Regions from separate parts of the Peribacillus sp. V2I11 genome, predicted to be linked through region 3. Evidence: riboswitches for the same ligand, from Rfam matches in the RefSeq annotation. Region 3 holds a riboswitch; each other region holds the start of a gene.
What was found. Region 3 has a riboswitch for cyclic di-AMP ahead of QFZ73_RS06500 (APC family permease). Riboswitches for the same ligand answer to the same signal wherever they lie in the genome.
Positions count from the first base shown of each region.

Region 1: linked by a shared signal. The riboswitch ahead of QFZ73_RS15060 (TrkH family potassium uptake protein) and the one ahead of QFZ73_RS06500 (APC family permease) in region 3 are both predicted to bind cyclic di-AMP.
Region 2: linked by a shared signal. The riboswitch ahead of QFZ73_RS09870 (cation:dicarboxylate symporter family transporter) and the one ahead of QFZ73_RS06500 (APC family permease) in region 3 are both predicted to bind cyclic di-AMP.

Region 1 covers NZ_JAUSYW010000001.1:3,082,491-3,090,815, forward strand. The annotation lists gene QFZ73_RS15045 (class I SAM-dependent methyltransferase) at 1-289, shown strand, start outside; gene QFZ73_RS15050 (STAS domain-containing protein) at 692-1,483, shown strand; gene QFZ73_RS15055 (potassium channel family protein) at 1,670-2,326, opposite strand; gene QFZ73_RS15060 (TrkH family potassium uptake protein) at 2,350-3,681, opposite strand; cyclic di-AMP (ydaO/yuaA leader) riboswitch at 3,855-3,997, opposite strand; gene QFZ73_RS15065 (hypothetical protein) at 4,331-4,522, shown strand; gene QFZ73_RS15070 (TetR/AcrR family transcriptional regulator) at 4,760-5,359, opposite strand; gene QFZ73_RS15075 (ABC transporter ATP-binding protein) at 5,478-6,203, shown strand; gene QFZ73_RS15080 (ABC transporter permease) at 6,200-7,216, shown strand; gene QFZ73_RS15085 (VanZ family protein) at 7,460-8,068, shown strand; gene QFZ73_RS15090 (aminoacyl-histidine dipeptidase) at 8,108-8,325, shown strand, end outside.
Region 2 covers NZ_JAUSYW010000001.1:2,061,823-2,070,147, forward strand. The annotation lists gene QFZ73_RS09850 (UDP-N-acetylmuramoyl-tripeptide--D-alanyl-D-alanine ligase) at 409-1,791, opposite strand; gene QFZ73_RS09855 (D-alanine--D-alanine ligase) at 1,950-3,032, opposite strand; gene QFZ73_RS09860 (hypothetical protein) at 3,347-4,129, opposite strand; gene QFZ73_RS09865 (class I SAM-dependent methyltransferase) at 4,322-5,068, shown strand; gene QFZ73_RS09870 (cation:dicarboxylate symporter family transporter) at 5,112-6,371, opposite strand; cyclic di-AMP (ydaO/yuaA leader) riboswitch at 6,545-6,689, opposite strand; gene QFZ73_RS09875 (efflux RND transporter periplasmic adaptor subunit) at 6,892-8,154, opposite strand; gene QFZ73_RS09880 (hypothetical protein) at 8,169-8,325, opposite strand, start outside.
Region 3 covers NZ_JAUSYW010000001.1:1,337,919-1,346,243, reverse strand. The annotation lists gene QFZ73_RS06525 (cytochrome P450) at 1-1,001, opposite strand, end outside; gene galU (UTP--glucose-1-phosphate uridylyltransferase GalU) at 1,609-2,469, opposite strand; gene QFZ73_RS06515 (DUF6044 family protein) at 2,647-4,311, shown strand; gene QFZ73_RS06510 (glycosyltransferase family 2 protein) at 4,327-5,349, shown strand; gene QFZ73_RS06505 (GtrA family protein) at 5,309-5,764, shown strand; cyclic di-AMP (ydaO/yuaA leader) riboswitch at 6,114-6,257, shown strand; gene QFZ73_RS06500 (APC family permease) at 6,397-8,223, shown strand.

The DNA of each region.
Region 1 (8,325 bases), 1.7 Mb from region 3:
TCGTAGGATCAATTATTTGGAGATGGTGAAAAAGGCGTTAAGGAGTAAGGGGTTGTATTCGATTACTTGTTTTGTCGAAGGCGGCATATTGGGTGGTGCTGACATTTCAGATTGGGAGGTATATAGGCAAAGAAGCCTCAAAGGCGGATTGGGTTTTACTGAAGAAAAACTCAGAATGATCTTCAAGGAATTTGAAGTGGTGGAAATACGTAAAATGAGGAAAATGGAACAATCGGATGAAACCTTTGGGGTGCAAGGTTTATGGACGGCTTTATTTATGAAAAATTGATTTTCATAAGATAGGCGAAATGGGTCTTAAACGGAGGATCTGGGATCAGGTCCTTTTTTGTTATAAAGAAAAGGGGTAATCGTTAACAAAATGTAAAAATGGTAAAATATAATAATGAAATGCTTTTTGGGTGAACGCAGATTTTCCAGAATAATAGATAAAGGATCTAATCTTCTTTTGAAAATACAGTGGTTGTATGGTTTCAAAAACTGCTGGGAAGGTATATGGAAAGAGGGGCCATTGGGCATCAGATCATCATAAGATTTTTAAGTATGGAAGAGGTTATCTTCGATGCTTGCTTTGTTGATAATTTTTCTATAAAAAGCTGATGTCAGCGTTAGATTTATCGACTGCTGAGACCAATTGGAATGCTTTTAATAAAAAACTAAATAGGAGGAGTTTATGCACAGGAATAAAGAACTATATTCTTTTTTATTGAGTGTGGCAGGACAATTGACTGAGGATTGGTACGCAACATTGAATAAAAACGACAAGGCGGGGGTTTATAGCTCACCCGATCCCAAAGTGATCAAAAAACTTAAACAACAAAATAATGAATTCCATTTACGTTTCTTTCAGGTCTTTGATACAGAGGAAAGGGAATTCTTTGAGCAGCTTGGTGAGTGGATTGAAGATATCGGTCAGGATGAGCAGCATTTAAAAACACCCATCTATTTTATATTGAGGGAGTTTTTTCGAACGCAAGAGCAATACCTGGATTATATTGACCGTTTTGTGGGATTGAATGGAAATCAATATACCCAGGAAGAAATAAATTCCTGGTACCGGATAGTGATCAAGGTGTTCAGTGAAGTGATGGAGAGGTTTACGGAAGCGAATCATAGATATGCCAATAAAATCATGAAAGCCCAACAGTCAACGATCGATGAATTGAGCACGCCCATCATTTTCCTTAAGGATAACACGGCGTTGCTTCCCCTGATAGGCGATATTGACACGACGAGGGGCATGTCCTTGCTTGAAAACACATTACAAAAGTGCGCTGAAAAAAATGTCACCAGGCTTTTCATTGACCTATCGGGCGTTCATGCTATAGATAGTGCATCCGCACACAAGCTGTCACAATTGATTGAATCCTTAAATTTGGTGGGAATCCAAACAACCCTTTCAGGACTTCGGCCGGAAATAGCCATGACTGCCGTTATAAGCTTCAACTGCCTTTTGATAAAGTGACGATAAAGTCCACTCTTGCCCAAGCGATCAGTACGATAAAATAATACATACATATCAAGGGCATGGGTTGCTCGTTATAAATTTCATCGAGAAGACCGCCATATGGCGGTCTTCTCGCATGTATAAGTGATGCTTGCATTCAAAATGGGTTCGGGCTCAATAAGGCAAGAGCCCGAACCTGCCGGATTATTCAATATTGGCAAAGACGGCTAGATCTTCTTTATTGCCAACCACTAAAAGCAAATCTTTTTCATGGATATCCTGGTCCGGTGAGGGTGCTATGATAACTTCCCCATTACTCACGATGGCAATGACGCTGATATTATATTTTGCACGCAAATCTAGCTCCCTGAGGCTTTTTCCCTTCATGCTCATGGGGAGGATGATTTCCTCGATATTGTATTCTTTCGAGAGCTCTATATAGTTCAGCATGTTAGGGGAAAGGAGCTGATTCGCGACCCGTTCCCCCATATCCCTCTCAGGATAGATGACCCAGTCGGCACCGATTTTAGTGAGCACCTGACCGTGATTTTTATTGAGTGCTTTGGCAATGACCTTTTCGACCCCAAGCTCTTTTAAAAGCAAGGTAGTTAAAATGCTCGATTGCATGTCATTTCCGATGGCTACGATGACACAGTCGAAATTACGGATTCCGATTGATTTCAATGTTTCTTCTTCAGTCGTATCCGCCATGACCGCATGGGTGACGCTCAGTCCCGCATTCTCGACTCTTTCCTCGTTGACATCAATACCCAATACCTCTTGGCCGGCCGTATATAATCTATGGGCCACACTGGTTCCGAATCTGCCTAAACCGATCACGGCATATTGTCGTTTTCCCATCTTTTACACTCCTTCATTTATGATTAACCAATCATGATCTTCCCTTTTGGCCGGCGGAACGGATCTGGTTTGCGCCTCATAGCGATGGCAAAGGCCAAAGTCAAAGGACCCACACGGCCTGCAAACATCGTGAAAATGATGAGCATCCGGCCAGCCGGTGATAATTCGGGGGTCAAACCCATTGAAAGTCCCACGGTGGCAAATGCTGAAGTGGCTTCAAACAAAATCATCAAGAAATCAGTTCCGCTTTCAGTGATGGTCAGCAGAATGGAGATGATTGAAACCATGAATACGCCAATGAATGTAACGGATAATGCTTTAAAAATCGTTTCACTCACAATGCGGTGACGGAATAATACCACATCACCCTTTCCTTTAATCTGTGACCAAACCGTTCCAAAAAGCGTTGCTAATGTAGTCGTTTTAATCCCGCCGCCAGTCGATCCGGGTGAAGCCCCGACGAACATCAAGAAAATGATGAGCAGTAATGTAGGCTGAGTTAAATCAGGGATATTCAGCGTATTGGAGCCTGCCGTCCGTGGTGAAACCGATTGAAATAAAGATGACAGCATTTTACCCATGAAAGATAATGGCTGTAATGTCTTGGCATTGCCGAACTCGAATAAAAAGATTAAAATTGCGCCGGCAATGGTAAGGGTCAAGCTAGTCGCCAGAACTATCTTCGTATGTACGGATAAACGATGGGTATTCCGATATTCGTATAGTTCATTCATCACAATAAAACCTATCCCGCCAAACGTGATGAGGAATGCGACGGTAAGGGTTACGAATGGATCCGATACATATGGGGTCAAACTCCTGAATTCCCCCATTAAATCAAAGCCGGCATTATTGAAATTCGATATGGAATGAAAAAACCCGTAATAGACTGCTTTGCCGATTGGCATGTCAAAAGAAAAGCGAATCGATAAGATAAGGGCACCCAGGCCTTCAATGATGGCCGTGAAAATTAAAAGCCGTTTCACTAACCTGACCACACCCGCCATGGATAGATTATTTAAGGACTCCTGCAAGAGTAACCTGCCTTTTAAAGAAATCTTTTTGCCTAAAAGGAAAAAGAAAAATGTCGCAAATGACATGAACCCTAAACCGCCTATCTGAATCAGTGTCAAGATGACCAACTCACCAAAAGTGGTGAAGGTCGATCCCGTATCCACTACGACCAGTCCTGTTACACATGTAGCGGAAGTCGAGGTGAATAAAGCATCCAGAAAAGAAAGACCCTTGCCATTTTCTGTGGAAATCGGCAGGGTTAATAAATAGGCCCCAATAAGTATCAGGGTGGCAAAGCCTAGTACAAGTATTTTTGGCGGATCCAATAAATTTTTTTTCATTCCCAAATAACCATCCCTACCTAAAAAAAATTGTGTGAAACTGTATGGTATTTTAATCATCAATCTGCTTTCAGAAGCTTTTTAAAGGCATAATAAAAAGACCTGCTAAAACATCGAACAGTTATTTTGCCCCAAAAAGCATGCAAAAAAACTCCCGAAATAGGCGGTCTTATGACCTCCTTCGCTTTAGCCGACGAAGTTAGCTGACGGGTAGGATGGCGAAAGAGCTGATCTCATCCCTTCTGCAAGGCAGAATTAACCCCAAATGATTGGGTCCTCCGTACTCAATTCCCTTGAGTTTAGGCCGAAATGCATTAAATTGATAAACGTATTCTACTCCCATCATTTAGCAGTTGTAAACCCCTGAATTGCAAAAAAATATTTCTTTAACAAAACTGAAAATTTACGTTTTATTTACATTTTAAAAACGTATTGACAAATATTAGTTAGCACATTATGATAGGTTCGATTAATCCGATTATGATAACCAGCATCGGGGTGCTTTATTCACTACTTTCAATCAGAACACGCTATTGCCAATCAAAGTTTCTAATATATATATATCATGTTCCTTTTGTAAATGATAAAGAAAAAAGCAGTGCATTCGTATGTAAAGATTCAAAACATTTTATTAAAAAGGCGGGCAATTATGGAGAAAACGTTCAATAGATATGTTATTAATGCTACAGGCAAGGGTGGCCAGACATATTTAACACAATGCCAGGATAAAGATGCACTAAGGAAATGGATAGCCGATCATGAGGATCAAATCATCATGGATGAGTTAAGGATAACGGATAAGAAAAAGAATCCGTTCTTAAAATTGTTTTCCCTAAGGTAAATTAACTGAATCCAACATTCATTAGCGGTATTCAATTGTAATCCCTGTGTTCTATCCGGGAACGCTGAGCGAAAAATCCATATCTTGTTTTGCTTTGAAACTCATTTATTTTGAATGAGTTTTTTTGCTATGAAAACCTCTAAGAGCAGGTATTATTCCATTGGTAATATAGGAGCGGAGGCCAAGATGTAATCAGATTTAAAGGCATGTTGATGGAACATGCCTTGGATGATTCGTTCATTGTATGAATGTGCGCAAATGGCTGATGAAGTTCAAGATTTGAAAATGGATTTTCGCCATTTCTTCCGCCGTTTGCTCTTCACAATTCTCCAGCCACTCCTGTATCACCCCTAAAATCGCCGATGTCAGGAAGGCGTGCATATACATGCGGAAGGCTGCATTTTTAGCTGCTGGATGCTGGCTGATCAAACGCTCCAATAGTACTTCACCGAATACGCGCTTTATTTTTTTTGCAAAAGAAGGATCGCCCTGATCACCAAGAATGGCCCTCAAAGCGTGGGCATGTTCACTGATGAATTGAAAAATCTCTACGAAGGGCGGGTAAAGCTGTTGTTGATGAAGAGCCATAAAAGCCTCTTTCGGCAAAATGGCAGTAATGCGGGTTTGAAGTTCATTTAACAATTCCTGCTGTAAGTGATCCATCAATTCATATTTATCTGTGTAATGTAAATAGAATGTGCCCCGATTAATGTTGGCGCGCTCTGCAATTTTCTTCACTGATACATGTGAGAACCCCTCTGCTTCAACGAGTGCAATAAAATGATGTTGTATCTGCATCTTCGTCTTTTGTACCATATCCTCATGAATCGATGCCATGGAATGTCTCCTTCACTGAACATTTTTCCAAATGTGTTGATTGTATTAGACCAAATGCTACCCTAGAATGATAATACACTCAACACCGTGTTAATTAAAGAGGGAGGATGTGTGTACAATGAAAAATGCGATTTCCATTGAAGGAATTACTAAGGGTTTTCATCAGAAAAAGGTCATTCAGCCATTGAGCCTGAATATTGAAAAAAGCGGAATTTTTGGCTTGTTAGGTCCATCCGGATGCGGAAAGACGACCTTGATTAAAATGATTGTCGGATTGATTAAGCCCGATGCGGGTAAAGTCACGGTTCTGGATCATGAAGTGCCAAATGAAGCACTTTTAATGGATGTCGGCTATATGGCACAGTCCGATGCTTTATATACAGAACTGTCGGGAGCTGAAAACCTCGAATTTTTTGCGAAGCTATACCGTTTTTCGAAAAAGGAACGAAGGGAACGCATTCAATATGCAGCTGAAATCGTACAGTTGACGAATGATTTGAACGTTCGGGTTGCGCATTATTCAGGGGGAATGAAACGCCGTCTGTCACTGGCGGTTGCACTCATCCAAAATCCGGAGATTCTCATTTTGGATGAACCGACAGTAGGAATAGACCCTTTGCTGAAACAATCGATTTGGCAGGAACTTGAGCGTTTAAGAAATGAAGATCATAAGACGATCATCATCACGACGCATGTGATGGATGAAGCGGAACGATGCGATAAACTGGCGATGCTGCGTGAAGGTGAAATCATCGCGGCAGGAACCCCGGCAGCTTTAAAAGAACAATTTGCCGTGGAAACGCTTGATGATGTTTTTTTAAGGATTGGAGGTGGCCTAAAATGAGAATTGCCTCTCTTGTTACTCGAATTACACGGCAGATGCGCCGGGATCGAAGGACGCTCGCTTTATTTTTCCTGGCTCCATTGCTCATTTTAACACTCATGTATTTTATTTTCGATACAGAATCAAGTGATTTGAAAATCGTTGTTACAGGCAGTAATGAAGCTATGGTCAAAGCATTGAAACAAGCGGACTTTCAAGTAACGGCCGCTGAGGAATTTTCACAGGAAAAAATGATTGAAAATGATATGGATGGCTGGCTGCAGGTTGAAAATGGCAAAATGAAACTGACACTATTGAACGACGAACCGACCCGTGCAAAGGCCGTTCAAATGCAAATGATGCATGGCTTGCAAGGGAATGAAAAAAACACTCCTTCAATTGAGGAGCAATATGTTTACGGGGATGCCAACACAAAGGGTTTTGATACTTTCAGTCCGATGCTCGTCAGCTTTTTCGTTTTCTTCTTTGTATTTTTAATAGCGGGGGTCGCGCTTTTGAAGGAGCGTACAAGTGGTACGTTGGAACGGCTGCTTGCTACACCGATTAAAAGGTACGAAATCGTAGCGGGCTATGTGATCGGATATGGCTCATTTGCTCTCGTTCAAACCATAATTGTCGTACTATATGCTGTCAATGTATTGGATATCGTCCTTGTTGGCTCCATTTGGCTCGTTTTACTGACGAATATACTTGTCGCGCTCGTTGCATTATCGCTTGGTACATTACTATCGAGTTTCGCGACATCTGAATTCCAAATGGTACAATTCATTCCGCTGGTCATCGTGCCGCAAGTCTTCTTTACAGGAATTTTCCCATTGGATGGCATGTCAGACTGGCTGCAAAAAATCGGCAAGGTCATGCCTCTGTATTACGCATCGGATGCCATGAACGGCGTTATGTACAAAGGTTTCACATTCAATGAGGTTTTACTGGATCTACTCATTCTCCTGGCCTTTGCCGTCGTTTTTATCACCATCAATATCATTAGTTTGAAAAAATACCGTGCACTATGAAATCAACAACTTTAAAAAAGAAGCCTGATTCCTGGAAAGTGAGGAACCGGCTTTTTTTACTGGAAGAAAACTGGATTTTGGTTGAACGCCGAAGTAGCCTTCCCATCGGTTGATTTATTCAAAAAAGCTTCTCCTTGCCGGTTTTCTAATTACAGGTTAATGCAGTTTGTTGACGGGCTGTTAAAGTTGTCCTAGGATATAAGGAAATGCAATGATTTGGAAAGAAATAGAAGGGGGAGTTATATGTCTCTAAAATCGGTCATGCTTTCCCTTTTGCTGTCGCAAGCATTGTTTTTGTGCGGTTTGCCTTTTTTCCTTCAGCTCCGATTATATTTGAATCCTTTGGTGATCATGGTTGTCTGGTTTTGTATACTTCTTTTCGTTTCGTTTGCGGTTCTTTATTTTCGAGGTGAAACGGTCAGAATTCCACGCCTTTTATGGCGGGCAGAATTGTTTGGCTACAGTTTATCATTATTGGTTTTGCTGTTCTTTCGACCAGAAGGGCAGGTATATTCGTATAATTTGATTCCTTTTTCTACGATTCTTTCATATTTATCGAACGAAATGAACGGGCTTGTGTCATTTTATAACCTTAGCGCCAATGTGGGGCTGTTCATTCCATTCGGTCTGTATTTGTTGTCCAGGGAAGGGAAAGGGTCCTCCGCTTTAAGGGAATTTCTTTATCCATCACTTTCGATTTCGGGCATCGAAATCTGTCAGTTTGTTTTTCGGCGCGGAAGTTTGGATGTCGATGACCTGATCCTGAATATGATTGGTGTTTACTTGGGGTACATTCTGTATCCTTTGTTCAAGAAAGTCGTAGTGTTCCGTTCTGGAAAAGTAAAAGGATGAGAGGCAGTACAAATATGTTAAATGAAAGGGTGTAATTCCATGTATAGCACTTTAGAAGAATTATCGAGCCATCCGGTGTTTCATTATTTTGCAGCGATTTCCAAAATCCCGAGAGGATCGGCTAATGAACAAGCGTTCAGTGACTATCTGGTTCGCTTCGCTAAGGATAGGAACCTGGAGGTGATCCAGGATGAGGCGCTGAATGTGATTATCAAAAAGCCGGCAACAATTGGATATGAGAATGCACCTACAGTCAT
Region 2 (8,325 bases), 720 kb from region 3:
GGCGGTCCGCCCTCGGCGCCATTGCGCCTATGGGACCTCCCTGGACACGCTTTTCCCGCAGGAGTCTCGTACCTTCCGTTCGGAATCAACTTTGTTTTAACATTAAGACAGAACTCCTTTTGCCTACAGTCTTTTGGATGCTTTTTTAAACATGATTTTATTCCAGCGAGATCAGCTTGAAATGATCACTTTTGACCAAATGGTGCCAGCGAACCGTTTTAAAGAAGATGGCCAGTTGGACATGACAAGGTCCAAAAATGGCCTAACATAGTGGGCGTAGAGCCCAAATCTCTTAACCTTGGGCCAGAATTTCAAAGTGAATTTCAAAAGGGGTTCGGAATTTTTAATTCCGAACCCCTTTTGTCTACAAACTGAAGCCGCGTCAGAAACGGCCCTTTCTACGCTTTTTTATTTTTGTAAGGCTTGAACGACTTCCTCCAGCTTCATACCCCTGGAAGCTTTGACAAGAATGATGTCATTTTCCTGTGTAGACGACTTAAGTTCCTCTATAAGCTCCTGCTTATCTTGAAAAGGACGAACCTTCTCCAATGAAAAAGCCTTGCTCGCTCCCTTGGCAATAAACTCGGCTAAAGGACCATATGTGAAGATCATATCAATCCGCTCACTGGAAATCAATTCACCAATTTTTAAATGAAAGTCTTTTTCCTGTGGCCCTAACTCCAACATGTCTCCCAATACAAGTATCTTTTTCTCGAATCCAGATAATCCCTCAACCAACTCAACTGCTGCCTTAACTGAAGTTGGACTGGCATTGTATGCATCATTGATGATTTTCTGCCCTTTTGCGCCCTCGACCAATTCCATCCTCATATTAGTTAACTGAATGGTTGACAGACCTTTACGGATCGCTGAATCATCCACATTGAATTCTTTAGCAACCAAAATTGCTGCCAATGCATTAAGAACATTGTGATGGCCTAAAACGGGTATCTCATAATCGATTTCCTTTTCATCACTTGCGATTATAAACTTGGTACTGTCTGCTCCTTGGCTTATGGTCTGTGGATATAAATCATTTTGTTCCGTACGTCCAAAAGATTTTACGTTTAAATCAGGAAAATCCTTTTTGATCCGATTGCGAAGCAATGGTTCATCACCATGATATATCAGCGTTCCATCTTTCGCCAAACCTTCGACAATTTCCAACTTTGCATTCGCGATTTCCTCACGTGATCCTAAATCCAATAAGTGTGATTCACCGATATTGGTAATGATCGCTACATCAGGCTTTGCCATTTTGGATAAGAACTCAATTTCACCACGGCTGCTCATTCCCATTTCCAAAACAGCCGCTTCAGTATCCTCTTCCATAGAAAGCACCGTTAGTGGCAAACCTAAATGATTATTGAAGTTTCCATTGGTTTTATGAACTTTATAGGTAGTTGCCAGCAGTGCAGCCGTCATATCTTTCGTAGTCGTCTTACCATTGCTGCCCGTTATCCCAATGACTTTTATATTCAACTGCTGACGGTAAGAACGCGCCAATTGCTGAAGTGCCTTTTCGGTATTTTCGACAATGATTATCGGTAAATCATTAGGAGGATTCGGAACATCCCTTTGCCAAAAAGAAGCCGCCGCTCCTTGCGCTAAAGCTTGCTTGACATACTGATGGCCGTCAACCTGCCCACCCTTAAGCGGAATGAACAAACATCCTTCCTTAACCGTTCTTGAATCGATGGAAACCCCATTAATCCCTTTGGACTGGAATGGACTGATATCATTCAATCCCTCTGCCATTTCATGTACTTGTTTTAACGTTCTCTTTATCATTTTGTTCCTCCTACATTCATTGAACCGTTAATCGCTATCTTCTTCCGTTAACCAAACGAAGCAGAAACCAGTTTGAATCGCACCGGCTCCTGCTGATTGGAATCCATCATATCAACGTTTGATGGATTGTGAAGTTTACTGATACATTACCTGCATGATCAAACTGTATATTTGATTTGTTGTTTTTCCTGATGACGATCCAAGGCAAGTTTCACGAGTTTTTCAATTAACGCTGGATAGTCGACACCTGTGTGCTTCCACAATAACGGAAACATGCTAAAAGGAGTAAACCCAGGCATTGTATTCACTTCATTAATATAGATTTGCCCTTCATTCGTTAAGAAGAAATCAGCGCGAACCAATCCAGAGCAATCCAATGACTTAAAGGCAGTAATGGCCATTTCGGATAAAGCTGCATACTCGCTTTCCGTTATCTCCGCTGGAATGACCATCGCTGAATTACCGTCTACATATTTTGCTGAATAATCATAGAAGGCAAAATCTTTCTTAGGGATGATTTCGCCTGCCACGGAACAAGACGGTTCATCATTACCAAGAATACCAAACTCGAGTTCACGAGCAACGACCCCTTCTTCAATGATGATCTTCCGATCGAATTGAAAAGCTTCCGCTACAGCTTTTTCCAATTCATCAGCATCATTACATTTGCTGATACCCACACTCGAGCCTAAATTGGCAGGTTTGACAAAACAAGGGTACCCCAATTCATCCGCTACCTTTTTAATGGCACTTTCAGTATTCTTCTCCCATTCAGAACGAATGAACCAAGTGTATTTGACTTGAGGAAGTCCCGCCTGGGCAAAAATGTTTTTCATGATGACCTTATCCATTCCTGCTGAGGAAGCTAAAACGCCATTGCCTACATAAGGAAGGTTCAATAGTTCCAGCATCCCTTGTACGGTCCCATCTTCTCCATTTGGTCCGTGAAGCAATGGGAAAATTACGTCATATCCTGTTGATTCACTATTTTCATCAGTTGAATGTGCCTGCAAGGCAAGAGGCGAGCTCGATTTTTCCGGTGAAAATGTCAAAGCCTCCACATTCTCAGCAGGTCCCGTTAACTTCGGTCCATTAATCCATGAACCCTCTTTTGTTATGTAAATCGGATATATATCAAACTTTGCTAAATCGAGAGCTTTAATGACCGCTAAAGCCGTCTGCATAGAAACCTCATGCTCCGCAGATTTTCCACCATAAAGCAAACCAAGTTTAGTTTTCATGAGTTATTACCCTCCAATATTCTTTTAACCATGTTCATTGTATCACTTTACACTAAAACGGATAAAGCAAACTCCATATTTCTTTTTTATTACAACTTACACCCGCCTGCCCTACAGCCTGTTAATGCGGGGTAAAGCGAAACTTACACCAGCGGAACACAGGTTAAATTCGCCACGTCCTGTGGCAACACCTGAGCTAGCACATCCAGTGTGTCGCCCTCTCTTATCTTTTATGCATGAGATGGTAAGTCTTACACCTAGAAAATTCAAGGATTTCAAATAATCCAATCCACGAACCTCGGAAGTTGGGATAATTAGGAGAATGATGTATTTTTAATAACGCTTTCCCATACCTTTTCTTTTCGATTGAAGGTAATAAAGGCATCTGGATCCTTAATATCCCTATCCGAAAAGTCATCATGCATTTCATCCATGTTAAAATAATCCCCTACGACCCATGCCGGTATCTCAATTTTCGTTCTTGTATACTTAACATGCCGAAAGGAAAAAACGAGCCCCTCTGCCAGAATATGAGCCAAGGAAGAAATGATTTCTGGCGGAATCGCCGTCAGCTCTTTTTTCCTTCTGATTCCAAGCCACGTCCTCTCTACTTTTAAACGCTCCAGCTTTAGCGGAATCAGGCTTCCTAACATCATATAATATGTCGAAAGAGAACGAAAATAAATTTTATTGAACCAGCCATCATCCTGGGCAAGGTACACAAATTGATTATTCAATTTACGGAAAAAAGGGGGATCCAGATGGGTTTTTGCGTGCCCTAAATATAAAAGTTCCGCTATTTCCCTTCCATCCAATTCATCCAGACCTTCCGCTTCTTCAAAATCGATCCAACAGAAATCTCCATATGCCCGGACATTTTCTTTAACGAGCTTCGCAATATCTTCAGATGAAGCACTTTCTAGCAGGACATTCAAATTATATTCCCCACCATCGAATTGATGTTTCAATAATAAGATGGAATCCAAGGTACATGGCAGCGAATAGACGAATTCACGAAAATTGAGTCCATTAAAAAGGACAAACCGTTCGGAAGCCTGCATATACATATATAAGATATCATTACTACCATTCTTCATAACCTGATCCCCTCCGAGCCCTCAATCAATAATGTTATTTTATCAAACTTTTGGGTTTTCACGTAAGTTATATAACCCCTCATTAATGTAAATAATGTGAAACATGAACTCCATATTAACCTAAGGTCAAGGAACACACTCGACAACCTTAAATATCCATATAATAGTAGAAAAAAATTAGAGCAATTGATCATGGGTAAAATTGAAAAAGGTTTTATCATTAATTCTTTTCATGAGGCCGCTTCCCTTTATGCTGATGCAACTAAAAAATTAGGTCTTTGGCAATCAGAGAAATATGCATTCGAAAAATATTTATATCAGGATGATGCAATCCTTGATATCGGATGCGGTACAGGAAGAACCACCTTCGCACTATATAAAACAGGATTTCAAAATATAACAGGAATCGATCTAACGCCTGCCATGCTTAATGAAGCGGAAAAAATAGCGCATGAACATAACCTGGACATCCCCTTTATCCTTGGCGATGCCACGAACCTCCCTTTCAAGGACGCCTCATTCGATAAAGCAATCTTCGCTTTTAATGGTTTAATGCAAATTCCCCAGCGACAAAACCGCACATTGGCTTTAAAAGAAATCAACCGTATTTTAAAACCTGAAGGAATCTTTATTTTCACAACACATGACCGTAATAAAAACGAAAATCACCTGAACTTCTGGGAGCAGGAGGAAATTATTTGGTGTGGAGGTAAACAAGATGAGAGGCTTTATGAGTTTGGGGGATATTCTCACACCCGGAACGCTTCTACCTCCATATCCCAACACAACTTGAAGTGCTTAATTGTCTGGAGGAAGCAGGGCTTACAGTCATCGAGAGCTTTTACCGCAGTGAATTATTCGATGAAAACGAAGATGTCAACGCTTTCTCTTCCGATTGCCGCTTCCTGGATCGCTCAAAAATCAGGAAGTGCATTTTAATTCAAAAAAATCCAGAGTGATATTTCACTCTGGATTTTTTGTATTAAGAAACTTGTTCTAGTTCTTTTTTGGAAGGAGGGTTGAATTGACCTTCCCATTTAGAGATGACGATTGCTGCAAGTGAATTACCGATAACGTTCACTACTGTACGTCCCATATCAAGAATACGGTCGATACCGGCAATAAATGCTAGACCTTCAATAGGAATACCTACAGTTCCCAATGTCGCTAAAAGAACGACGAAAGATACACCCGGTACACCCGCAATCCCCTTGGACGTGATCATTAACACTAGCATTAGCGTAATTTGCTCATACATGCTTAAATCGATTCCATACATTTGGGCGATGAAGATAGCTGCTAACGCTTGATATAATGTAGAACCATCAAGGTTAAAAGAATATCCAGTCGGAATAACAAATGTAGCAATATGTTTCGGACATCCCGCTTTTTCCATTTTTTCCATGATCTTAGGAAGAACCGCTTCTGAACTTGCTGTAGAGAAAGCAAGAATCAATTCTTCTTTTAGAAGTTTAATCAACGTAAAGATATTGAATCCTACAAATTTTGCAATAAGACCCAGAATGACAATTACAAAGAAAATCATTGTTCCGTAAACAGAAAGCGCTAACTTTCCTAACGGAATTAAAGATTCCAAACCAAATTTGGAGATAGTCACACCGATTAGTGCAAATACACCGATAGGAGCGAATTTCATGACCATATTAGTTAGGTAGAACATTCCTTCAGCTGTACCTTGGAAGAAACGGAATACTGGTTTACCCTTTTCACCGATGGCCGCAATACTAAGTCCAAATAACACGGAGAAGAAAATGATCGCTAGCATATCGCCTTCTACCATGGCCTGAACTGGATTGGATGGTACAATGTGAACGAGTGTATCTACGAACGATTCATGCTGCTTAGTTTCTGCAGTATCAACATATGTGGAAATATCTGTTTGTTCCAGATTATTCATATTCACACCAGCACCAGGCTGGATGATATTCGCGGAAATTAAACCAACAGCAATCGCAGTAAGTGTTACCGCAACAAAGTATGATAATGATTTAGCACCAAGTTTACCTACCGCTTTCAAATCACCTACACCCGCAACTGCAACGATAAGGCTTGAAACAATGATAGGCACTACAATCATTTTAATCATTCGTAGGAAAATGTCTCCGAATGGCTGTAAAAAGTTTTGGGCCGTCTCATTACCATAAAAAATGGCACCAACGATAATCCCTAAAATTAAACCAATGAAAATTTGGCTAGCTAAACTAAATTTGAATTTCTTCATTTACTTTCCTCACCTTCCATAAAGTCTTTGATGCAAAAACATTTTTGTCTCGGTAAGGGAAACAAGATACTAATAAAAAGAAAGTAATTTTTCTTTTTTTGAAAAACTCTGTCTTTACGCCGAAAAAAAAGACACTTCATGTGTCGATTTCTTATTGGCGTGAATATTCACACATGTTCCCTTAAAGACGCTGACGAGGTTAGCTGTCGGGTTAGGAATTGGAAACACAAAGCCCTTTCATTTCTGAATTCACCCCTAGCGGAAAAATCCACAAAAATGGGTCCCCCGTTCTTGAATAAGATTAAGCGAGTTAACTTATAATAAAATATTATACTAAAAATGATAATCTGTAAATATTTATTCGCATCCGTTCTAGAAAAAATATTTAAATATGTCTGAATATTCTGTATTAAAGACTATTGTATCTATAATTACTCTTCCCAATTTTTAATCATTATAAGTTATATTGATATATAATTAATAACTAATTTGACATCACCTCTCTTGATGAAAGAAGCGGTTATTTTTCCAAAATGCCAAGTAACAGATATCTTACTTTTTCCCTAGTGGTGAATTTTTTATAAGTTGCAGCTTTCACTTTTTCAAATTGAATTGGAGTAATGAAATAAGAATGGTTCTTCACTGCCACATTCGGCTCCATGAGGATGACGTCACCTACCGACGGTCCCTTTATGATTTCTTGCTTTCCTTCAGCCTTAAGCCCTTTTGTGATGTAATGTTTATCCACATAGCCTTTTTTAGTCAATTTGTAAACATGTGGCTGTTTTTGGTAATGAACCGCCTCTATAGGAACGGAGGGTACACCGGCTTTCTCATTGGTTATTACTGTAAGATTCACTTTGGATCCCACCAACAAAGGTTCCGTTTCTTCGCTTTCCGGTTCGATTAAAGCCTGAAATGGAAATCTGTTATCTTTTTTTAACGACGGCTCTTCAGCTGGATAGGAATGGATACGGCCTATCGTTCCATTCAATGCCTTTTTTGAATCAGAGGAACTTGCTTTTATAGTCATGCCCACTTCAGCCTTTTTCATTTCTTCTTCTGAGAAATTACCTTCAATTGCCATATTTATAGAAACAATGGATATTATGGGATTATTCAGGTTTTTATTGATATTTTTAACTACACCATCAGCCTCGCTCGTCGTCACGATCGCACTGGACTGCTCCTCAATTGAACTTAATTTAGCGTCAAGCATTTTCACTTTTTCATTCAAATTGTTTTTTTCTAGTTCCTGCTTGTACATTTCTTGCTCAATGCTACTTTTAATAAGATCTGAAGAGCTTGTCGTTATATCAATATTCAAGTTTTTCTCCACCGATTCATCAATGGCCGCTTTTCCAGGATCACTGGCCAGGCTCCCTTGATAAGACCTCAACTTCCCTATGTATTCCTCAATTCCTGCAATTTCCCCCTCAGCTGCCGTTTTCTCCGCTTCCAAATTCGCTTTAAGAGCATCAAGTTCGGTCGTCGTATACTCAAACAACGAGGAGCCAGCCGTAATCGCATCGCCTTCTTTTACAAGGAATTTCTTAAAATCATTTTTCTTGGTATCGAAATAGATGTCATACTCTTCTACAGGTTTAATTACCCCATTTGTTTGAATAGTATCCGTAATTGTATCTTTTTTTACCTTTGTCCAATTTTCAACGAAAACAGTTCGCTCCACTTTGCTTTCTTTTTTTTCAATAAGGTATATGTTAACGGTTATTAACACTATCGACGCAATCGAGACAGCTGCTATTTTCCATTTCCCGCTCATTCTTTTCACCCGCCTTATACAAATACGCCTACTTGGATGTATGCTAAAAAGGCTTTAACAAACCATGTGGCCAGATAGTATAGAACAATCATTAAAAGGACCAAATAATTATTTCGTTCTGAAAATTCCTTTAAATAAAAATATTGCAGAGCAATAATAAGAAATTGAAAA
Region 3 (8,325 bases):
ACATCACGGGATAAGATATACAGTGGCGGGTACACGCGAAGTGTTTCATGAATGATATTTTGAGTGTATGGTAATTTCATGAAATCTTCAGGCTTGGGTTTCCGGTGACCGATTGTGCTATTCACTTCACTGAAAAGCTTGGCTTGAATTTCTGGATGCTTCGAAATTGCATACAGTGCCCAGGAAAGAGCATTTGCTGTCGTTTCATGACCGGCAAGAAAAATAGTCATTAATTCATCACGGACCTGATGGTTTGTCATCCCTAATCCGTCGTCGGCATCACGGGCGTCCATCAGGATCCCAAGCATGTCTTCATGTTTTACTGTGTCGTTCTTCCGTTTTTCAATAATGCCGTAAATCACTTTATCAAGTCTTTGTATCGCCCTTTTAAATTCACGGTTGATTTTAGTCGGTACCCATAATGGCATACGGAAAATCTTTCTCATCCTTTTGACTGTTATTCTTAAAGCTGTTTCCAGCGGTTTCCCAACGATTTCATACCCATCCTTGAATTCCATGCTGAACATGGTCTTGCTGATAATCCCGAGAGTGATGTTCATCATATCCTTCGTTATAATCCGTTCATCATCATGTTGCCAAGTTGATATATAATCCATTGTGGTATCAATCATATCCTTGGCGTATTGGCTAATATGAGTCTTTTTGAAAGAGGGTTGGATAAGCCTTCTTTGTCGCATATGAAAGTCTTTTTCGCTTGTAAGTAGACCTTCACCGATAAGCGGTTTTAAAACATTGAAGTCCTTGGATTTGACGAAGGACTTTTGTTTTGTTACTAGAATTTGTTTTATTAAATCAGGATTTAAAACGTGATAAACATTTTGGAATGGTCCTAAACGGAATTTAGCGACTTCCCCATATTCCTTTGCCAATCGGGTCAGAAAGCCAATGGGATCTGTTTGAAACTCCTTTGTATGTCCGGTAATCAGCCTTCCTTTTGGAACCTTTGGAGAAGTGCGGAAGACATCATCAGCGTGGCTCAATGTAGTTATTCCCCTTTCTTAAAATAATTACATGTAATCATTCTATGAGGATATGCTAAATCGGTTTGGACAAGTTGTTAAAGAAAGGGCGGATAATTCTATGGAAGAAATAAAGTTACATAAGTTAGCAAAAAAAAACTCTGGATAATAGAGCCAGAGTCTTTCATGAAAGCTTTAGATTAATGTTATGGGATTCAAGTTCTTTCTTCACCGTCCCCATGTAGGAAACGATCATTTTTTTCATTTATGGGCCGGCCAAATTGTGCATTGATTTCCTTAACCACTTGATCTAAAAATTCATCGGATATTATTGGATTATTAGTTTTTTTGTGCATGTGTTTCTATACAATCCTTTCTGGATATCGTTGTTTGGATCAAAAATGAAGGATACGTTATCAACATATCCTCACTTATAATAAATTATTCTTTTTCTGTCCAACTTTTTCACTTGCTTTTACATTTCACGGTAGCGTTAATAATAAACAGTTATATTTTGCTTAGAGATTAGGGTACGGGGATATGTTAGCGATACAACCAAAAGGGTTAATTCGATGTGGAAATGGCCCAATCACCTCTAGGTAATTGGGCGTGGGTCATATTGATTTCATTAAGGGAACAGCTGTCTTAAATATGTTATTAGCTGATCACGAAGTTCAGGTCGTTTCATGGCGAAATCTATTGAAGCTTGGAGGAAGCCGAATTTATCGCCGACGTCATATCGATTTCCTTCGATGATATATGAATATAATGGTTCCCTTTCTAACAAAAGGTCTAGAGCCTCGGTAAGCTGGATCTCCCCCTTCCGATCGGGCTGTACGGTTTCAAGGATTTCAAAAATCGCAGGTGATAAAATATATCGGCCAATAATCGCCTGTGTTGATGGTGCATCCTCCACTTTTGGCTTTTCCACTAAGTTCCTTACCAGAAATAAATCCTCATATCGTTCTTGGAAATTTACGATCCCATACTTGGAGACATCGGCAGGTGACACTTCCTTACATCCGATAATGCTCGCTCGAACCTTGTTGTACCGTTCCATTAACTGCTTCAAAGCTGGAACCTGGCTATCCACGATATCATCCCCTAACAGGACGGCAAAAGGTTCGTCTCCGATAAAAGTTTTGGCACATAAAACTGCATGCCCCAGACCTAAAGGTTCCTTTTGTCTTACATAGTGGATATCCACCATGTTGGAAATGTTCTCCACGATCTTAAGCAGATCATTTTGACCTTTCATTTGCAGAAGCATTTCAAGTTCAATGGATTTATCGAAATGATCTTCGATGGCACGTTTGTTTTTACCCGTAACGATGATAATATCTGTAATTCCTGATTGTACCGCTTCCTCGATAATATATTGAATGGTCGGCTTATCGACAATCGGCAGCATTTCCTTTGGTTGGGCTTTAGTAGCAGGTAAAAATCGTGTTCCTAAACCGGCTGCTGGAATCACCGCTTTCTTTATCATAGCCCAGCCCCTTTTTAAAGTTCTTTTATATGCTTTTTGTTCTACCCTTCATTTTATGTGGTCATTGGTTGACCTATATCAATAAAGGGGAAAATAAATCCTTGAAAAAGAATAGATTTACCTCCATAGCAAATATTATGGATATATGAATTTGGTCAAGAGGTGTATATTTTGCCAATTGAAAATCAAGAAAGAAAACAAATCCTTTTTGCCTTTCTCGTCATTGTTTTATATCTTTCTCCTTTATTCATCCTTGGAGAAAATGCGCATATTCGCGTACATGATAATTTGGATTCCAACCTTGCCTGGTATAAAGTCCTTTCAGAAAGCGGTGAGTTATTCGGCGCAATAGACGCCAAAATTCCCCAGATTATGAATGGGCTGCCCCGAAATGCTTTTGGCAGTGAGTTCAGTATTATCGTGTGGCTTTATGCTCTTTTTCCGACAATGGTTGCATATGCAATAAGCCAGGCATTAACAAGGTTTATTGCATTCTTTGGTATGTATATCCTATTGAAGAAACATTTGGTTGCAGGGAGTCGATCAGGTTGGATTAGGGTTGGAACATCCTTAGCCTTTGCCCTTACCCCATTTTGGCCATCGGGAATGCTCAGTACACTTGGGATGCCATTAGCACTTTGGGCTTTTTTGAATATTCGCAGCAAGGACCATTCTTGGAAGAATTATTTGGTCCTTACCCTTTTACCGCTTTATTCAAGCATCGTGCTTGGCTTTTTCTTTTTCCTTGTTGCAATGGGCTTTCTTTGGCTAACGGATGTGATCAGGAGAAAAGGGTGGAATATAACGTTTCTTCTTTCGATCGTGTATATGACCGCCATTTTTGGTTTGGTGGAGTATCGTCTGGTCGCTTCATTCATTTTTGATTCGGAGCCAAACAGCAGATATGAATATTTCCACGCCAGGCTGCCGCTCGAATGGGTCATTAAGCTTACTTTCAAAAATTTCGTTCTTGGACATACGCATGTCATGACTGTACATGCGCTTATCATCCTGCCGATTACAGTCTTTGCCCTTTATATTATTCTGACCAAAAAACTTTGGAGACAGGAAAAGGTTTATGTTTTTTTATTCGGCTTGAATTTTATGCTCTCAGCGTGGTACGCATTTTGGTTTTATAAAGGCTGGCTTCCTTTAACGGAAAGGATTCACACCCTGGATACCTTTAATTTTGCCAGATTTCACTTTTTAAGGCCGATGGTAATTTACTTGGGGTTTGCCCTCGCGATAAAAATCATTTGGGAACACAGCGATTATGCTAAGAAAACCCTTTCTATTTTCATCGCCGTTCAAATTATGATTTTAATAGGTTTCAATGAAGAAATCACTCACAATAAAAAACCGTCTTTTAAACAGTTCTATTCAGAAAGCCTTTTTCAGGAAATAAAAGATCATATTGACCTTCCACCGGAAGAATATCGTGTTGCTAGCATTGGGCTGCACCCAGCAATTGCACAATTTAATGGATTTTACACGCTGGATAGCTATAACAATTTCTATCCGCTTACCTACAAACATCACTTTCGTCAAATAATTGAAAACGAATTGGCTAAGAATAAAAACATCAGAATCTACTTTGATGAATGGGGAGGACGTTGTTACCTATTTACCGATGAGCTTGGGAAGCATTATATGTTCAAGAAAAGCTCGAAGAAAGAGCTGGACAATTTGGACCTTAATATGGATGCGTTTAAAGGATTAGGTGGTAAGTATATATTTTCTGCCATACCAATCAACAACGCGAAGGAAAACGGATTGGTACTAGATAGGATTTTTGAAAAAAAAGGAAGCGTATGGAAAATTCATTTATACAGAGTCATGTGAAAAGGGGGGAATAGAGTGAATTCACCGATACTAACGATTGTTGTACCTTGTTATAACGAAGAAAGCGTATTGCAGGATACCATTTCCCAGCTTTGTGGATTAATGAGGGGGTTAGTCGAAGAAAACATTGTTTCTGGTCAAAGTAAAATCCTATTGGTTGATGATGGAAGCAAAGATCAAACATGGAAGATCATTTATAAGGAAACGATTAATAATGAATTTGTCCGCGGGCTAAAGCTTTCCCGGAATGCAGGACATCAAAATGCACTCCTGGCAGGATTGTTTACAGCCAAGGAAGCCTCGGATTGTGTGATATCCATTGATGCAGATTTACAGGATGATATTCAAGTCATCCCTGAATTCATTCGGAAATTCAATGAAGGATGTGAAATTGTATATGGTGTCCGCCAAAAAAGGGACCTTGATACATTTTTTAAACGAACATCTGCAACTGTTTTTTATAAATTGATGAACAAGATGGGGGTTAACCTTGTCTATAATCATGCCGATTTCCGGCTAATGAGTAAAAGGGCGATAGCGGAGTTGGAACGATTTGATGAAACGAATCTTTTTTTACGGGGGATCGTACCGCTCATTGGGTTTAAGACGGACTCTGTTTATTATGACCGAAAAGAAAGATTGGCTGGGGAAACGAAGTATCCATTTAAGAAGATGGTTGCGTTTGCGCTTGATGGCGTTACTTCCTTTTCAGTTACACCGATCCGGCTTGTATTATGGCTAGGATGTCTTTCCTTTTTCATTAGCTTAATCTTTGGGTCTTACTTTTTATGGTTAAAGTTTTATGGTCAGACCGAAACGGGTTGGACCTCATTAATCACCTCCATATGGTTGATCGGTGGACTACAGTTGATCGCTGTCGGCTTGATCGGGGAATATATCGGTAAAATCTATAATGAATCCAAACGCCGGCCTAAATATATTGTTGATTTGGATTTATTTAATCCGCTCGATTTAAAAAAACGGGAGCAACTAGACAATGAACGGAACAGTATTGAAAAACTATCTAAAACACACTAACTCCTTTATCCGCTTTTTATTGGTTGGAATAGTCAATACAGCTGTTGGACTTTCCATCATGCTTTTTCTCATGAATGTCCTTGAGTTATCTTACTGGATCTCCACCTTTTTCGGCAATGGTACTGGAGCTGTAACGAGTTTTCTTTTGAACAGGACTTTTACCTTTAAAAGCAATATAGAATGGCGGAGAGGAGTTGCCCGTTTCTTTTGCGTCATCCTGATTTGTTATTCCGCAGCTTATTCTTTAGGCCAAGCTATAGCAGAATCAATGGAAGGATCCGTTCATTTATCCATCCAACAAAATGTGGCTGTGCTGATAGGAGCAATTTTTTACACAGTTCTTAACTATATTGGCCAGAAATACTTTGTCTTTAAAAAAAGCAATTTGAGACCAATTCAAGAAGGAAGGAACTAATTAGGGTGGATCAGTGGAATAATGCCCTCGATTGGATGGGAAATAAAAGTTGATTCGGAAAGCGAAATTGACTATCCAAGCTGGGGCAGATCTGTTTAATTTCGTCTTTCGCGTTCTCCATGTGGGGATCATTTTATCATTTTGGGACCACCTTTTGTTCAGTGACCCCCTGATCATTTTCTTTTTGACGTTTTTACTTACCTCCTTTCCTCCCTTCGAATCATGTGTTTGCATGACTTATGTTCTATACGTCAAGAACAAAACTTCACCTCCAAAGATTATTCTATTAATGTGCAAAATTTTCATTTACTTTTCCATTTCACGGGAGTATGATAATCAACAGTTTCATATTTCTAAATCGCTTAAACCTTATGGTGCGGGGGACCCGTTATAGGGATTGCTACTACAATCCAAGGGGTGAATCCTTTCAAGGTAGGGCTACTCTTAGGTCCGAATCCGACAGCTAACCTCGTAAGCGTTATAGGAGAAGGAAGGTGGAGCTTGTTAGACAAAAAAATTAATGTCTACAGGTCTATTTAGCCATGACTTGTAGGCATTTTTCTATTTCGTCTTGTTTTTTGCTACAGCTGGGTAACATAAACTTATAAATTAAATATGGTGGTGAATTCTTGATGTTATCTTCTATAAAGAGGTTCTTGATTGGGAGACCTTTAAAATCAAATGCACTTGGTGAACAAAAGCTTAACAAAACAAAGGCTTTGGCGATATTATCTTCTGATGCTTTGTCTTCGGTTGCTTATGGACCGGAGCAAATATTGATCGTCCTGATCACGGTCGGTGCTGCGGCATTCTGGTATTCCATCCCTATCGCGATTGGGGTATTGATCCTGTTAACTGCTTTGATTTTGTCCTATAGACAAATCATTTTCGCTTATCCACATGGCGGGGGGGCATATGTGGTTTCAAAAAATAATTTAGGTGTCAATCCAGGGTTGATAGCTGGAGGATCCTTGTTGGTCGATTATATATTAACTGTCGCTGTAAGTGTTTCTGCAGGTACGGATGCCATCACGTCCGCTTTTCCCGGTCTGCATTCATATAATGTCATCATAGCCATCATTTTCGTCATTCTACTTACAATCCTGAACCTTCGGGGGGTTACGGAGTCGGCCTCTGTTTTGGCCTATCCGGTGTACTTATTCGTTTTAGCATTGTTTATCTTGATTGGTGTTGGCATTTACAAGATTTTGACGGGCGGGGTTTCACCGGAATTGCACACGTCCATCGGGACTCCGGTAGCGGGCATCAGTTTATTTATACTGCTAAGAGCATTCGCATCAGGAAGCTCCGCATTGACAGGAGTCGAAGCGATTTCCAATGCAATCCCGAACTTTAAAGATCCAGCCCCGAATAATGCTGCAAAAACTTTAATAGCGATGGGTTCCTTACTAGCTGTATTATTTTCGGGAATCGTATACTTAGCCTATTATTTAAGCATTGTTCCAAGCGCGGAGGTAACGGTCGTCTCCCAGATTGCTGAAGAGATCTTTGGACGGAATTTCATGTATTTCTTCATTCAAGGTACGACTGCATTGATCTTGATACTGGCGGCCAATACTGGCTATTCGGCTTTCCCTCTGCTTGCGGTAAATCTTGCGAAGGATAAATTCATACCAAGGGCGTTTACGATAAGAGGGGACCGATTAGGGTATTCCAATGGAATTATCATACTGGGACTTGCATCCATCATCTTAATAGTCGCGTTTGAAGGACATACAGAAAATCTCATTCCGCTTTATGCGGTAGGGGTATTCATTCCATTTACGTTGTCCCAGACCGGGATGATTGTTAAATGGATTCGCGAAAAGCCAAAAGGCTGGATGATGAAACTAACCATTAATTCAATTGGTGCCATGATTAGCTTTATCGTCACGATGATATTCTTTTTAACCAAATTTACTCAGGTATGGTCTGTTTTGATTTTTTTACCCATCATCATTTTAATTTTTCATCGAATTAGAAAGCATTATGAAGCAGTTGGTGACCAACTAAGGATTACAACATGTGAGCCGATCTTACCAATTGAAGGAAATATCATCATTGTACCTGTGGCGGGTATAACCCATGTGGTTGAGAACTCTTTAAATTATGCAAAATCTCTATCGGCAAATCAGGTTATTGCCGTTTATGTTGCTTTTGAAAGAGAAGATGAAAAGAAATTCGGAGAAAAATGGAAAAAGTGGCAGCCGGATGTCAGACTAGTTACACTGAATTCTTATTACAGAAGTATCATTCAGCCACTAACTAAATTTGTGGATACAGTTGAACATAAGGCCAGGGAATCCAATTATAAAGTTACGGTGATCATCCCCCAATTCATTCCAAAGAAGGGCTGGCACAATATACTTCATAACCAATCAAGTTTACTGATTCGCGCCTACTTACTTTATAGAAGAAATGTGGTTATTACGACAGTGCCATATCATTTGAAGAAGTAAGTTCCATTTCTAAGAAAGGAAGCAAACCTTCATCAGGTTTGCTGAGACTGTAGACAAATTCGAAGAAATCGAGTTTGCCTACAGTTTTTTTATGGCTTGTAC